Regions from separate parts of the Bacillus sp. LQ01 genome, predicted to be linked through region 1. Evidence: a T-box and tRNA genes for the amino acid it is inferred to sense, from the RefSeq annotation. Region 1 holds a T-box; the other holds one or more tRNA genes.
The links. The T-box of region 1 lies ahead of tyrS (tyrosine--tRNA ligase). A T-box ahead of a tRNA ligase gene usually reads a tRNA of that ligase, here a tRNA-Tyr.
Positions count from the first base shown of each region.

Region 1 (6,275 bases):
TAATTGATATGTATAAGTAGAAGGTGGGGCTTCATATGGAGTGGTTAAAGAGGACTTGTTTTTCTAACCTTGAGAAAGAATCACAGAAAAATCATTTATTACTGTTTATAACGATTTGTAGTTTCTTCCTTGGGATAATCGCAATTGGGTATTATGGATATATTTTTACAGAGAGAGCCATAGCATTTTGGATTTGTGGTATTTCTGTCGTTGCATTTGGAACGCTTTTTACTTTTATAAAAAGTATGGAATCAGCGTATAAATATATCATGACATTTATGTTGCTTACAATGTCTTACATTATGGTACAAGCTTTTAATGAAAGCCCGGCTGTATTTCAAATGGTCTATTTTACATTAGCTGTTTCACTTATTTATTTAAGTGAGCGCCTCATTTTAATTATTGGCGGGGTAGCTGTTGTGATTACATTTATCCTTTGTAGCTATTGGCCGGAGCAATTTTTTGCTTATACAGCCTCATCTGAAGCTGCTAATTTCGCAAGTTTGTTAGCGATTGTAACAATCGCTATGTGGGGCGTCACGAAAATCGGTTCTAATCTGCTCCTTCGTTTAAGTGATGAGAAGCAAGAAGTAATGAGAAAAGCTCAGGAGTTAGAAGAGACGCAAAGACTTATTGAAGAAACAGTTGTGAAACTAGATAGTAATTTCAATCATTTAAGACAAAATATGAACACGTCGATGGAATCGATGAGTGAAATTAATTTTGCCTTTGAAGAGGTGGCAGTTGGTACGCAATCACAATCAGAGATGATGTATCGTTCGGTAGAAGTATTGAATGATATGGAGGGAAATATTGAGCAAATCATCTCTCAAGTAAGAACTGCATCGGCTCATGTGGATGAAAGCTTAGAAATTTCAAAAGGTAGTGTACATACTCTAAGAAATTTTGAAACTAACATGAGAAGTTTAAATGATGTTGTTTCACAGTCTGGAATTATATTTAGAGATTTAATGATGCAATCGAAACAAATTAATGAAATTGTAGATGTAATAACGAATATTTCAAGTCAGACGAGTTTGCTAGCTTTAAATGCAAATATTGAAGCTGCGAGGGCAGGCGAGCATGGAAAAGGTTTTGCTATTGTAGCGAGTGAAGTGTTAAAGCTTGCTGAAGAATCAAATCGTTCTGCGGGAAGAATTCAAGGGATTTTGAAGGAGTTTAGTAATCAAGCAAGTAAGGTAGAAGTGCAAGTAGAGAAGTCAGAAAGAGTGCAAGAAGAATGTAACGAGATGTTAGCAAGCGTTTTAACAAATGTAACTGATTTAGGGAAGTTTATTGATGCGATTAATGAAGTAATGCGAGAGGTTGTTGTTCAACAAGAAAGTTTCCAAGTTAAAACGACGAATATCGTAAAGGATGTTACGCATGCTTCTAACGTAATTCAGCAAACTTCTACAGCTACAGAAGAAGTGCTAGCGAGTGTGGAAGAAGAAAAACATCGAAATGATACGTCAGTGAAGACGTTACAAACTGTTAGCGAGCAAGTGAAGTTGTTAGAAGATATTTTAGAAAAGTAATATTGCTTAGAAAGAGCACGAGTGATGTGCTCTTTTTTCATTGAAACGAATACTTGATAGGAATTTAATTGCTTTTCTGCGCGTTTTCTGCCAAGCTTAAGGAGATAAAGTGAGACTAGTACATACTGATTATTAGCCCTCACCAATCAAGCTATCCGCAAATAGCGGAATAAAATACTTCAAAGAAAGAATTATATAGGTGACGCATATGATCGAAGTTAAGACTTCTGAACTTAGTGATGGAGAATTTAATAGAGGTGTATTTGCAACTCGTGATATTAAAAAGGGTGAGTTGATACACGCAGCACCAGTTATCTCTTATCCGAATGAACAGCATGAACATATTGAGAAAACGTTACTTGCTGATTACGCATTTGAGTATGGAATCAATCATACGGCAATCCTTTTAGGATATGGTATGTTATTTAATCATTCATATACACCGAATGCAACGTATGACATCGTTTTTGAGAATCATACATTTAACTTCTATGCTTATAAAGATATAAAAGCAGGAGAAGAAATTTTAATCAATTATAATGGTGAAGTTGATAACGATGAGCTGTTATGGTTTGATAAAGAAAAAGAAGAGAACGAAAAGTAATATAAAGAGTATAGAAAGAGCACATTCTGTGGGATGTGCTCTTTTTTATTGATGTAAATAAAGTAAAAAGTACAAAAAAATACCACTTTCTTTTTGTGTGGTATAGTAAGATACTGAGGGATAGTGTTTTGAAAAAGTCATATATTTTACAAATTGTTGTCTTTCTGATGACATGTCAAGTTTAGTAGTCCATTTGGGTTGCTTTATTATGCAATATATATTTTAATATGAGTGGCACCTCTTATAAATTAAGAGGTTTATAGGTGTCTCGAATTGATTTTGGGTACACTGTATCCACCACTTTAGGTTCTTTCATGTACGTGGGGGTATTATGGGCCCGTATAACGGGATAAAATGAATATAGAAATAGAGGAATCGTAAAATGAATATGCAAGAGGTTTATAAATATTTAAGTACGGTATTGCCTGAAGGACATGTTAAACAAGATGAAATGTTAAAGAATCATACGCATATTAAGGTTGGCGGAAAAGCAGATGTTTTTGTTGCGCCTACAAATTATGACGAAATTCAAGAAGTTATTAAATATGCGAACGAATATAATATTCCAGTTACGTTTTTAGGAAATGGATCAAATGTCATTATTAAAGATGGTGGAATTCGCGGGATTACAGTAAGTTTAATTCATATTACAGGTGTTACTGTAACAGGAACGACGATTGTAGCACAGTGCGGTGCAGCAATTATTGACGTATCACGTATTGCCTTAGACCATAACTTAACGGGTCTTGAGTTTGCTTGTGGTATTCCAGGTTCAGTTGGCGGAGCATTATATATGAATGCTGGTGCATACGGCGGTGAAATTTCGTTTGTATTAACAGAAGCTGTCGTAATGACAGGTGATGGAGAGCTACGTACTTTGACGAAAGAAGCATTTGAATTTGGATATCGTAAGAGTGTATTTGCGAACAACCATTACATTATTCTTGAAGCGAGATTTGAACTTGAAGAAGGTGTACATGAAGAAATTAAAGCCAAAATGGATGATTTAACGTTTAAACGTGAGTCAAAACAGCCTCTAGAATATCCTTCATGTGGTAGCGTATTTAAGCGCCCACCAAATAACTTTGCTGGTAAGTTAATTCAAGACTCAGGACTACAAGGTAAGCGAATTGGTGGAGTAGAAGTTTCTTTAAAACACGCTGGATTTATGGTGAATGTTGATAACGGAACAGCACAAGATTACATCGATTTAATTCACTTCGTACAAAAGACAGTTGAAGAGAAATTTGGCGTGAAGTTGGAGCGAGAAGTAAGGATTATTGGAGAAGATAAAGAATAACGAAATACGTATGAAGATATGAATTATTTTAAAATAACATTTGGGTATTGTTGACAATTTGTTTTCAATTCAATATAATGGCTAATAATTTAACAAATAACATACGTTGAAAGAGCCCAGTAGCAGTTTGTCACTGTTAACGAGAGAGCTAGGGGTTGCTGGAACCTAGCACAAACAAACTTGCGAATTACACTCTGGAGTATCTTAGGTAATGCTAAGCGGACTAGCAATCGATATTATTGCTAAGAGTGGTATGAGTAGCTATGCTATTTATGCAAACTGGGTGGTAACACGGTGAATAATCGTCCCTATGTCTATCGTAGACATAGGGGCTTTTTTGTTTTTAAAAAATAAAGGGGATGACAAAAGATGAATATTATTGATGAATTAGAATGGCGCGGCGCCGTTAATCAGCAGACTGACGAAGAAGGCTTACGTAAGCTAGTAGAAGAGAAAAAGATTTCACTATACTGCGGAGTTGATCCAACTGGTGATAGTATGCATATCGGACATTTGATTCCGTTTATGATGATGAAGAGATTCCAATTAGCTGGCCATCATCCTGTTATTTTAATTGGCGGGGCAACAGGAACAATTGGTGATCCGAGTGGAAGACAATCAGAGCGTCAGCTTCAAACGTTAGAAGTGGTTCAGCATAATGTAGATGCGTTAACAGCACAAATGAAAAAGCTATTTGATTTTGGTGGAAATAGCGAAGTGAAGATGGTAAATAACTATGATTGGACACATGAAATAAATATTATTGAGTTTTTACGTGATTACGGGAAAAACTTTAGCATCAATAGCATGTTAGCGAAGGATATTGTAGCAAGCCGTTTAGATACAGGTATTTCTTTCACAGAATTCACGTACCAAATTTTGCAAGCGATGGACTTCCACCATTTATACACGAAAGAGGATGTTCAACTTCAAATTGGTGGCAGTGACCAATGGGGAAATATTACGAGTGGTTTAGATTTAATTCGTAAGTTAGAAGGTCATGAGGCGAAAGTATTCGGATTAACGATTCCGTTATTATTAAAATCGGACGGTACGAAGTTTGGTAAATCAGCGGGTGGTGCGGTTTGGCTTGATCCTGAAAAAACGACACCGTTTGAATTTTACCAGTTCTGGGTAAATACAGATGACCGTGACGTAATTAAATACTTGAAATACTTTACGTTCTTAACGAAAGAGCGTATTGATGAATTAGCAACGAAGGTAGAAACAGAGCCTCATAAACGTGAAGCGCAAAAAGTGTTAGCGGAAGAAATGACGAAATTTGTTCATGGAGAAGAGGCGTTCCTGCAAGCTGAGAAAATTACAGCAGCGTTATTTAGCGGAGATATTAAATCGTTAACAGCTGATGAAATTGAACAAGGCTTTAAAGAAATGCCAACATTCCAGTCTTCAAAAGAGACGAAAAACATCGTAGAGTGGCTAGTCGATTTAGGGATTGAACCATCTAGACGACAAGCACGCGAGGACATTAATAATGGTGCGATTTCTATGAATGGTGAGAAAGTAACAGATGTGGGTACAGATGTTACTGTAGAAAATTCATTTGATGGAAGATTTATTATTATTCGTAAAGGGAAGAAGAACTACAGTCTTGTGAAATTAGGATAATAAGTAAGGTTGGAAAATATATCGGCGATTTTTCGAATATATCGACCGTAACTCAAATTATATCGGCGATTTTCGAAATATATCAGCGCAAATCCGAATATATCAGCGATTTTCCCAATATATCGATTTACCGACAAAAAGCGACAATAAGAGCTGTTCCGAACGGGACAGCTTTCATTATAAAAAGTCAGTATATTTAGATAAATTTAAAGGGTATATAATTTTTTTGACGAATAAATAAGTTAGAGAAAATTACGGATAAAAAATAGCCCGAACCATGCAGGGCATGATTCGGGCTTATATTCAGATTAGTAAGCTAAGCTGAATAGACCTTTAATGTGTGATAAGTAACGAACGTTACTTGCTTCTTTCATTAATGATGCTGGTAAGCCTTTAAGTGGAGTATTGCTTGCTCCAATTGTAGCAACCGCATCTTTACGTCCTAGACTAGCAAGTGTTCCAGAGTTTACAGGTGCGAACTCTTCCAATGCTTTGCCTTCTAGTGCTGCGTATAAGTTGTATCCAATTAACTCACCCATTTGCCAAGCGATTTGTGCAGTTGGTGGGTATGGACGTCCGTCTGGAGCGAAGACAACAGCGCTGTCTCCAGCAACGAATACGTCTTTGTGAGAAGTAGATTGTAGGTATGCATCAACTGTTGCACGTCCACGGTTAACTTCAAGACCTGATTCACCGATTAATGGGTTACCTTGTACGCCGCCTGTCCAAACGAATGTGTTAGCAACAAGTTTTTGACCGTCTTTTAAGTCGATTTCATTGCCAGCAACGTTTGTTACAGGAAGACCAGTTAAGAATGTAACACCGCGTGCTTCTAGGCTAGTAGTTGCACGTTCGATTAAGTGGTCTGGTAATACTGGAAGGATTTTTGGACCTGCTTCAACAAGAAGAAGTTTCACTTCTTTTGGATTTACGCCGTGGCTTTTTGCAAGTTTAGGCATAATGTCAGCAAGCTCACCAACTAGCTCAACGCCAGTTAATCCGCCACCACCGATTACGATTGTAGCATCAGCTTCGTTTTTCGTTTTCGCGTATTCACGAATACGGTCTTCAACGTGTTTGTAGATTTTGTTTGCATCAGCAGCAGATTTTAATACCATGCTGTTTTCTTCTAGTCCTGGAATACCGAAGTAAGCAGTTTTACTTCCTAAAGCAACTACAAGTGCATCGTAAGATAAAGTAGTGC
Region 1 covers NZ_JBYEZL010000003.1:163,197-169,471, reverse strand. Annotated here, with positions in the region: gene AC22L0_RS21530 (endonuclease/exonuclease/phosphatase family protein) at 1-3, shown strand, start outside; gene AC22L0_RS21525 (DUF4077 domain-containing protein) at 36-1,538, shown strand; gene AC22L0_RS21520 (SET domain-containing protein) at 1,747-2,142, shown strand; gene murB (UDP-N-acetylmuramate dehydrogenase) at 2,525-3,442, shown strand; T-box leader at 3,540-3,755, shown strand; gene tyrS (tyrosine--tRNA ligase) at 3,812-5,071, shown strand; gene AC22L0_RS21505 (NAD(P)/FAD-dependent oxidoreductase) at 5,380-6,275, opposite strand, start outside.

Region 2 (6,275 bases), on a different contig from region 1:
AGATCCCTGAAAGATGATCAGGTTGATAGGTTCGAGGTGGAAGCATGGTGACATGTGGAGCTGACGAATACTAATAGATCGAGGACTTAACCATATAATATGTAGCAATGTTATCTAGTTTTGAGAGAACATAAAAAACTTGTTGACTTTTAAAGTAAATAAGTTATAATAATGATTGTCTCAAAAGAATAATGTCTGGTAATGATGGCAGAGAGGTCACACCCGTTCCCATACCGAACACGGAAGTTAAGCTCTCTAGCGCCGATGGTAGTTGGGACCTTGTCCCTGTGAGAGTAGGACGTTGCCAGGCAATATTATTCCGCAGTAGCTCAGCGGTAGAGCTATCGGCTGTTAACCGATCGGTCGTAGGTTCGATTCCTACCTGCGGAGCCATTGGAGAGCTGTCCGAGTTGGCCGAAGGAGCACGATTGGAAATCGTGTATACGTCACAAGCGTATCAAGGGTTCGAATCCCTTGCTCTCCGCCATAGGATTTATAATATTTGGCCCGTTGGTCAAGTGGTTAAGACACCGCCCTTTCACGGCGGTAACACGGGTTCGAATCCCGTACGGGTCACCACTTTGGAGGATTAGCTCAGCTGGGAGAGCACCTGCCTTACAAGCAGGGGGTCGGCGGTTCGATCCCGTCATCCTCCACCATATAAATTTTATATAAATAGTATTATCGCGGGGTGGAGCAGCACGGTAGCTCGTCGGGCTCATAACCCGAAGGTCGCAGGTTCAAATCCTGTCCCCGCAACCAAATGGTCCCGTGGTGTAGTGGTTAACATGCCTGCCTGTCACGCAGGAGATCGCCGGTTCGACCCCGGTCGGGACCGCCATTTTAATAAGGCTCGGTAGCTCAGTCGGTAGAGCAGAGGACTGAAAATCCTCGTGTCGGCGGTTCGATTCCGTCCCGAGCCACCATTTATTTTAATAAAATACGCCGGCTTAGCTCAATTGGTAGAGCAACTGACTTGTAATCAGTAGGTTGGGGGTTCAAGTCCTCTAGCCGGCACCATGTAAGTTTCGGAGGGGTAGCGAAGTGGCTAAACGCGGCGGACTGTAAATCCGCTCCTTCGGGTTCGGCAGTTCGAATCTGCCCCCCTCCACCATTTACATAGGGGCATAGTTTAAAGGTAGAACTGAGGTCTCCAAAACCTCCAGTGTGGGTTCGATTCCTACTGCCCCTGCCAAATATATTTACACAACATGGCGGTTGTGGCGAAGTGGTTAACGCACCGGATTGTGGCTCCGGCATTCGTGGGTTCGATTCCCATCAGTCGCCCCATTTTTATTTTAAAAATTGCAAATAATCTAATGGATACGTACATATAATTAAGTAAGAATTCGATGGGCTATAGCCAAGCGGTAAGGCAACGGACTTTGACTCCGTCATGCGCTGGTTCGAATCCAGCTAGCCCAGCCATTTTTGCGGAAGTAGTTCAGTGGTAGAATACAACCTTGCCAAGGTTGGGGTCGCGGGTTCGAATCCCGTCTTCCGCTCCAATAAAATTTAATATGGCGGCATAGCCAAGTGGTAAGGCAGAGGTCTGCAAAACCTTTATCACCGGTTCAAATCCGGTTGCCGCCTTTTCTTTTGTGCCGATGTGGCGGAATTGGCAGACGCGCACGACTCAAAATCGTGTTCCTTCGGGAGTGTCGGTTCGACCCCGACCATCGGTATCATGAACGGCGTAAAAAAGCTCTATACAATTAGTATAGAGCTTTTTTGTTTTCTTTTCATTACATGACAAAATAAGCAGAAAAAATATTGTATATACAATATTTCTTTCGAGTACTCTAGAGAGAATTTCTCCACCCCGGTGACATGAAGTTAAATCCGATACCACCAGTAGATATTAGTACATTATCAACGGTTAAGTTTGTAATCTCTAAAAACTTCTTTTTGTTAAATTATACTAGGTGCTTCTAAAATTCGTAATAAACGTAGGAATTCATGTATAATATAACTTGTCGAAAGAACAAAATGATAGTGATTTATATTATGTCTGTAATATGAATCAAAAATGAACTTTTTATATTTCTTTTAAAAATGTGTTGAACACACATTATATTTCATATTAATATTTTTATGTAGATTTAAAACGGGAAAGAGAGTGGAAAGTATGGGCCGTAAATGGAACAATATTAAAGACAAAAAAGCATCAAAAGATGCAAATACAAGCCGTATATACGCGAAATTTGGGCGTGAAATTTATGTGGCAGCAAAACAAGGCGAGCCAGATCCAGAATCAAACCAAGCGCTAAGAGTTGTATTAGAGCGTGCGAAAACATACAATGTTCCAAGAACAATTATTGATCGTGCAGTTGAAAAAGCAAAAGGCGGTTCAGAAGAAAATTATGACGAGCTTCGTTATGAAGGATTCGGACCAAATGGAGCTATGGTTATTGTAGATACACTTACAAATAACGTAAACCGTACTGCAGCAGATGTACGAGCTGCATTTAGCAAAAACAGTGGTAATATGGGTGTGAACGGTTCTGTAGCTTACATGTTTGATGCGACAGCTGTTATCGGCCTTGAAGGTAAAACATCAGATGAAGTTCTTGAAATTTTAATGGAAGCAGATGTAGATGCACGTGACATTCTAGAAGAAGAAGATTCTGTTATCGTGTATGCTGAACCAGATCAATTCCATGCAGTACAATCTGCACTTAAAGGTGCTGGCGTTGAGGAGTTTACAGTTGCAGAATTAACAATGCTTGCACAAAGTGATGTAACACTTCCTGAAGATGCTCAAGCACAATTTGAGAAAATGGTTGATGCATTAGAAGATTTGGAAGATGTTCAACAAGTTTATCACAACGTAGACTTAGGAGAGTAATACGATAGATGACCCTTTTCGCTTAGCGGATAGGGTCTTTTTTTATGAAGTTAATTAAGGTGATGAAGTATTAAAGGTATTTTGTTGTAGGTAGTGAATATGATTATAGGGATATATAAAATATTCATTATCTCTAGGAGGCTTAATATGGAACATAAGACACCAAAGCATATAGTTGCTGTAGCAGGTTATTTAACAAATGAAAAAAATGAAGTGTTATTAACAAAAGTGCACTGGCGAGCTGATACGTGGGAGTTGCCAGGAGGACAGGTAGAAGAAGGCGAAGCGCTCGATCAAGCTGTCTGTAGGGAAATAAAAGAGGAAACAGGGTTAACGGTGAAGCCTATCGGAATTACAGGGGTTTATTATAATACCTCTATGCATATTCTAGCTGTTGTTTTTAAAGTAGCATATATAAGTGGTGAAATAAAAACTCAACCTGAAGAGATACAAGAGGCTAAATTTGTTGATTTAAATGAAGAGAACATAGATGAGTATATAACGCGTCCTCATATGAAATCCAGAACGCTTGATGCAATGAGAGCAACACATTTTATTCCGTATGAAACGTGGGAAGTACAGCCGTATAATTTAATAGGAAGATTGTAAAGAAAAGAGTAGCCGATTTGAGATACATTCGAATCACTACTCTTTTTTGTATACTGTTTAAGAAAAAGGTCAAAATAATAATAACACTAGTATTGATTTATAGAACGTTTGTTCTGTATAATAAATCTATATGTTATATACATTTAGATTACTAGATAGTCAAAAGTATATATATTTGTAGATGATATAATTAAAGTGTAAAGTGAAAATATAATAGTCTTAAGGGTTTCTCTTTTATTGGTTATTCGTGCTTTAACATAACCTATATTCAATATTTCAGATGAATAGTAGATAAAAAAATACTGTGATACAATACTTTTTTATCCCACTATTTGCTGGGCAGTAAGCCTGATTGATGAGGGCTCATTAAAGTTTCACTTTATACCTTACAATGATGTAAGGTACGTGTAAGAGAAATCGATGGGATATTTTTTTACAACAATGTATTCTTAAAGTAAGAGTTATATGCTGTGTGGAAAAGAGGTGTTCAAGATGAAAGAACGAGTATTATCTAGGGTGAACTATCATCAAAAAGTTGCATTAAATCCAATGACTAAACTTTTTTATAAAGCCATTATATTATTATTATTGTTAAGTTGTACGTTATTATTCATTGGAAATGTAATGATTGAGAAAAGTGATATTAGTAAATTACATGTACCGGCTAAGTTAGAGGTGCCAGAATCATTAACACATGCATTTATTGCGACAGAAGATAAAAGATTTTATCATCATAACGGTTTAGATTATATAGCAATTATTAGAGCCTCAGTTGAGAATATAAAGGCTGGTGGTGTCGTGCAAGGAGGAAGCACGATTACACAACAGCTATCTAAAAATGCTTTTTTAACAAATGAACGTACATTTTCTCGTAAGTGGAAAGAGATTTTTTATACGAAAAAAATTGAACGCACATTTACGAAGGATGAAATTTTAAAATTATATGTAAGTAATATTTATTATGGAGAAGGAGCGTGGGGAATTGAAAAAGCAGCAAACCTTTACTTCGGTAAAAAGGTGAACCAATTAACGTTGGCTGAAAGTGCAATGATGGCTGCTGTAGTAAAAGCACCTGCTTATTACTCACCTGCCCAAAACTATGATAAAGCAGTAGAGAGACGAAATGTCGTTTTGAGACTAATGGAGAAAGAAGGCTATATAAGCCATGATGAGTATGTTCAAGCAGTTAGTGAGAAATTAGTAATTCGTCATGATATAAAAATAGAGCAGTCGATGTTAAATAGCGCGCGCAAAAAAGCAGTAAGTTAAGAGAAGTTCCTACAGAGGAGCTTCTTTTTTTGAATAAATTGTGACAAATTGTGACACAATATCGTCACAATTATTGTGTTTTTGTAATTTATGTGAGCGTGTTCATTGCGTGACGTATATAAGTGTTGATATTATGTGTATTGTGTACAATGCTGTATACAGAATATGAATTTAAAGAGGAATGTATATGAAATCAAATAAACTCATGGCTCTTGGTATAGTTTTTTCTATCGCAGTATTGATTGTAATTGGAACAATTGCGTATAGCATCATAAATGACAAAAAAGATAAAGGGAATGAGATGTTTGCTTATTCTACGCAACAATCTTTAGGGAAAGATGATGCTCCAGTTAAGGTAGTTGAATTTGGAGACTTTAAATGTCCTGCTTGTCGTACTTGGGATGTAACAGTATTACCTCGATTAAAAGAAGAGTATATTGATAAAGGCAAAGTGCAGTTATATTTTATTAACTTCCCATTTATCGGAAAAGACTCGGATTTAGGTGCAGCAGCTGGTGAAGCAATTTATAAACAAGATAAAGATTCATTCTGGATCTTCTATGATGAGATTTATCAAAATCAAAAGAAAGATACGGAAGAATGGATTACAGAAGATTTGCTTCTTAGCATTGTGAAAGAGAAACTTCCAAAAGTTGATGTAGAGCAATTTAAGAAAGATTTACACAGTAAAGACATTAAAGAAAAAGTACGTAAAGATTCAGATCGTGCTCAAAAATTAAAAGTTCAAGGTGCTCCTTCTGTATATGTAAACGGAAATCTTGCAAACCCTGATTTCGATAGTATGAAGAAGGCAATTGATAAAGAATTGAAAAAGTGATGAGGTCTCTCATCACTTTTTCGACTTTTTTCGATAAAATTCTTGCCTCTACTTTTTTTACATGCTATACTACTTTACATAAGTTATTCTAATATCTTATATGTAATTCATATTTGCGGGTGTAGTTTAGTGGTAAAACAAGAGCCTTCCAAGCTCTGGTCGAGAGTTCGATTCTCTTCACCCGCTCCAAATTTTATTAAATGTTTTTCTATAAATTGTGATCAACGCAGTGTTTCGTTTCCGAGATAAACGAGGCATTGCGTTTTTTAATGTTTGAAAAACCTAATTACATGCGAAAATAGAAGTAAATAATAGTATTCCAAAAGTGAATTACTAACCAATAGAGTCGTTACATAAGGGATGGATTCATCTGAGGAGGCGATTAAGAGTGGATTTTGAACAATTAAAGCAAGATGTAATTGCGTATAGTAAAACAATTGGCATAGATAAAATAGGCTTTGCGAGTGCTTCTCCTTTTGAGGAATTAAAGCAGCGCTTAATCCAGCAACAACAATTAAATTATCAATCTGGATTTGAAGAGCCTGATATAGAGAAGAGAACGAATCCGCAACTGTTATTACCGGGTGCTAAATCAATTATTGCGATTGCTTTAGCATATCCTTCAAAATTAAAAAATGCACCATTAAGTAAGCGTGGAGAACGCCGTGGGATTTTTTGTCGTGCTTCTTGGGGACAAGATTATCATCTTGT
Region 2 covers NZ_JBYEZL010000006.1:195,452-201,726, reverse strand. Annotated here, with positions in the region: partial or broken rRNA gene AC22L0_RS26280 (23S ribosomal RNA) at 1-94, shown strand, start outside; rRNA gene rrf (5S ribosomal RNA) at 195-310, shown strand; tRNA gene AC22L0_RS26270 (tRNA-Asn) at 319-393, shown strand; tRNA gene AC22L0_RS26265 (tRNA-Ser) at 396-487, shown strand; tRNA gene AC22L0_RS26260 (tRNA-Glu) at 505-579, shown strand; tRNA gene AC22L0_RS26255 (tRNA-Val) at 584-659, shown strand; tRNA gene AC22L0_RS26250 (tRNA-Met) at 686-762, shown strand; tRNA gene AC22L0_RS26245 (tRNA-Asp) at 766-841, shown strand; tRNA gene AC22L0_RS26240 (tRNA-Phe) at 851-926, shown strand; tRNA gene AC22L0_RS26235 (tRNA-Thr) at 945-1,020, shown strand; tRNA gene AC22L0_RS26230 (tRNA-Tyr) at 1,031-1,114, shown strand; tRNA gene AC22L0_RS26225 (tRNA-Trp) at 1,122-1,195, shown strand; tRNA gene AC22L0_RS26220 (tRNA-His) at 1,215-1,290, shown strand; tRNA gene AC22L0_RS26215 (tRNA-Gln) at 1,354-1,428, shown strand; tRNA gene AC22L0_RS26210 (tRNA-Gly) at 1,434-1,508, shown strand; tRNA gene AC22L0_RS26205 (tRNA-Cys) at 1,523-1,593, shown strand; tRNA gene AC22L0_RS26200 (tRNA-Leu) at 1,604-1,685, shown strand; partial or broken gene AC22L0_RS26195 (DUF3884 family protein) at 1,803-1,910, opposite strand; gene AC22L0_RS26190 (YebC/PmpR family DNA-binding transcriptional regulator) at 2,129-2,848, shown strand; gene AC22L0_RS26185 (NUDIX hydrolase) at 2,996-3,457, shown strand; gene AC22L0_RS26180 (transglycosylase domain-containing protein) at 3,950-4,726, shown strand; gene AC22L0_RS26175 (DsbA family protein) at 4,914-5,564, shown strand; tRNA gene AC22L0_RS26170 (tRNA-Gly) at 5,680-5,753, shown strand; gene queG (tRNA epoxyqueuosine(34) reductase QueG) at 5,953-6,275, shown strand, end outside.
Region 2: it encodes a tRNA-Tyr, which carries the amino acid that the T-box ahead of tyrS (tyrosine--tRNA ligase) is inferred to sense. The anticodon was not compared.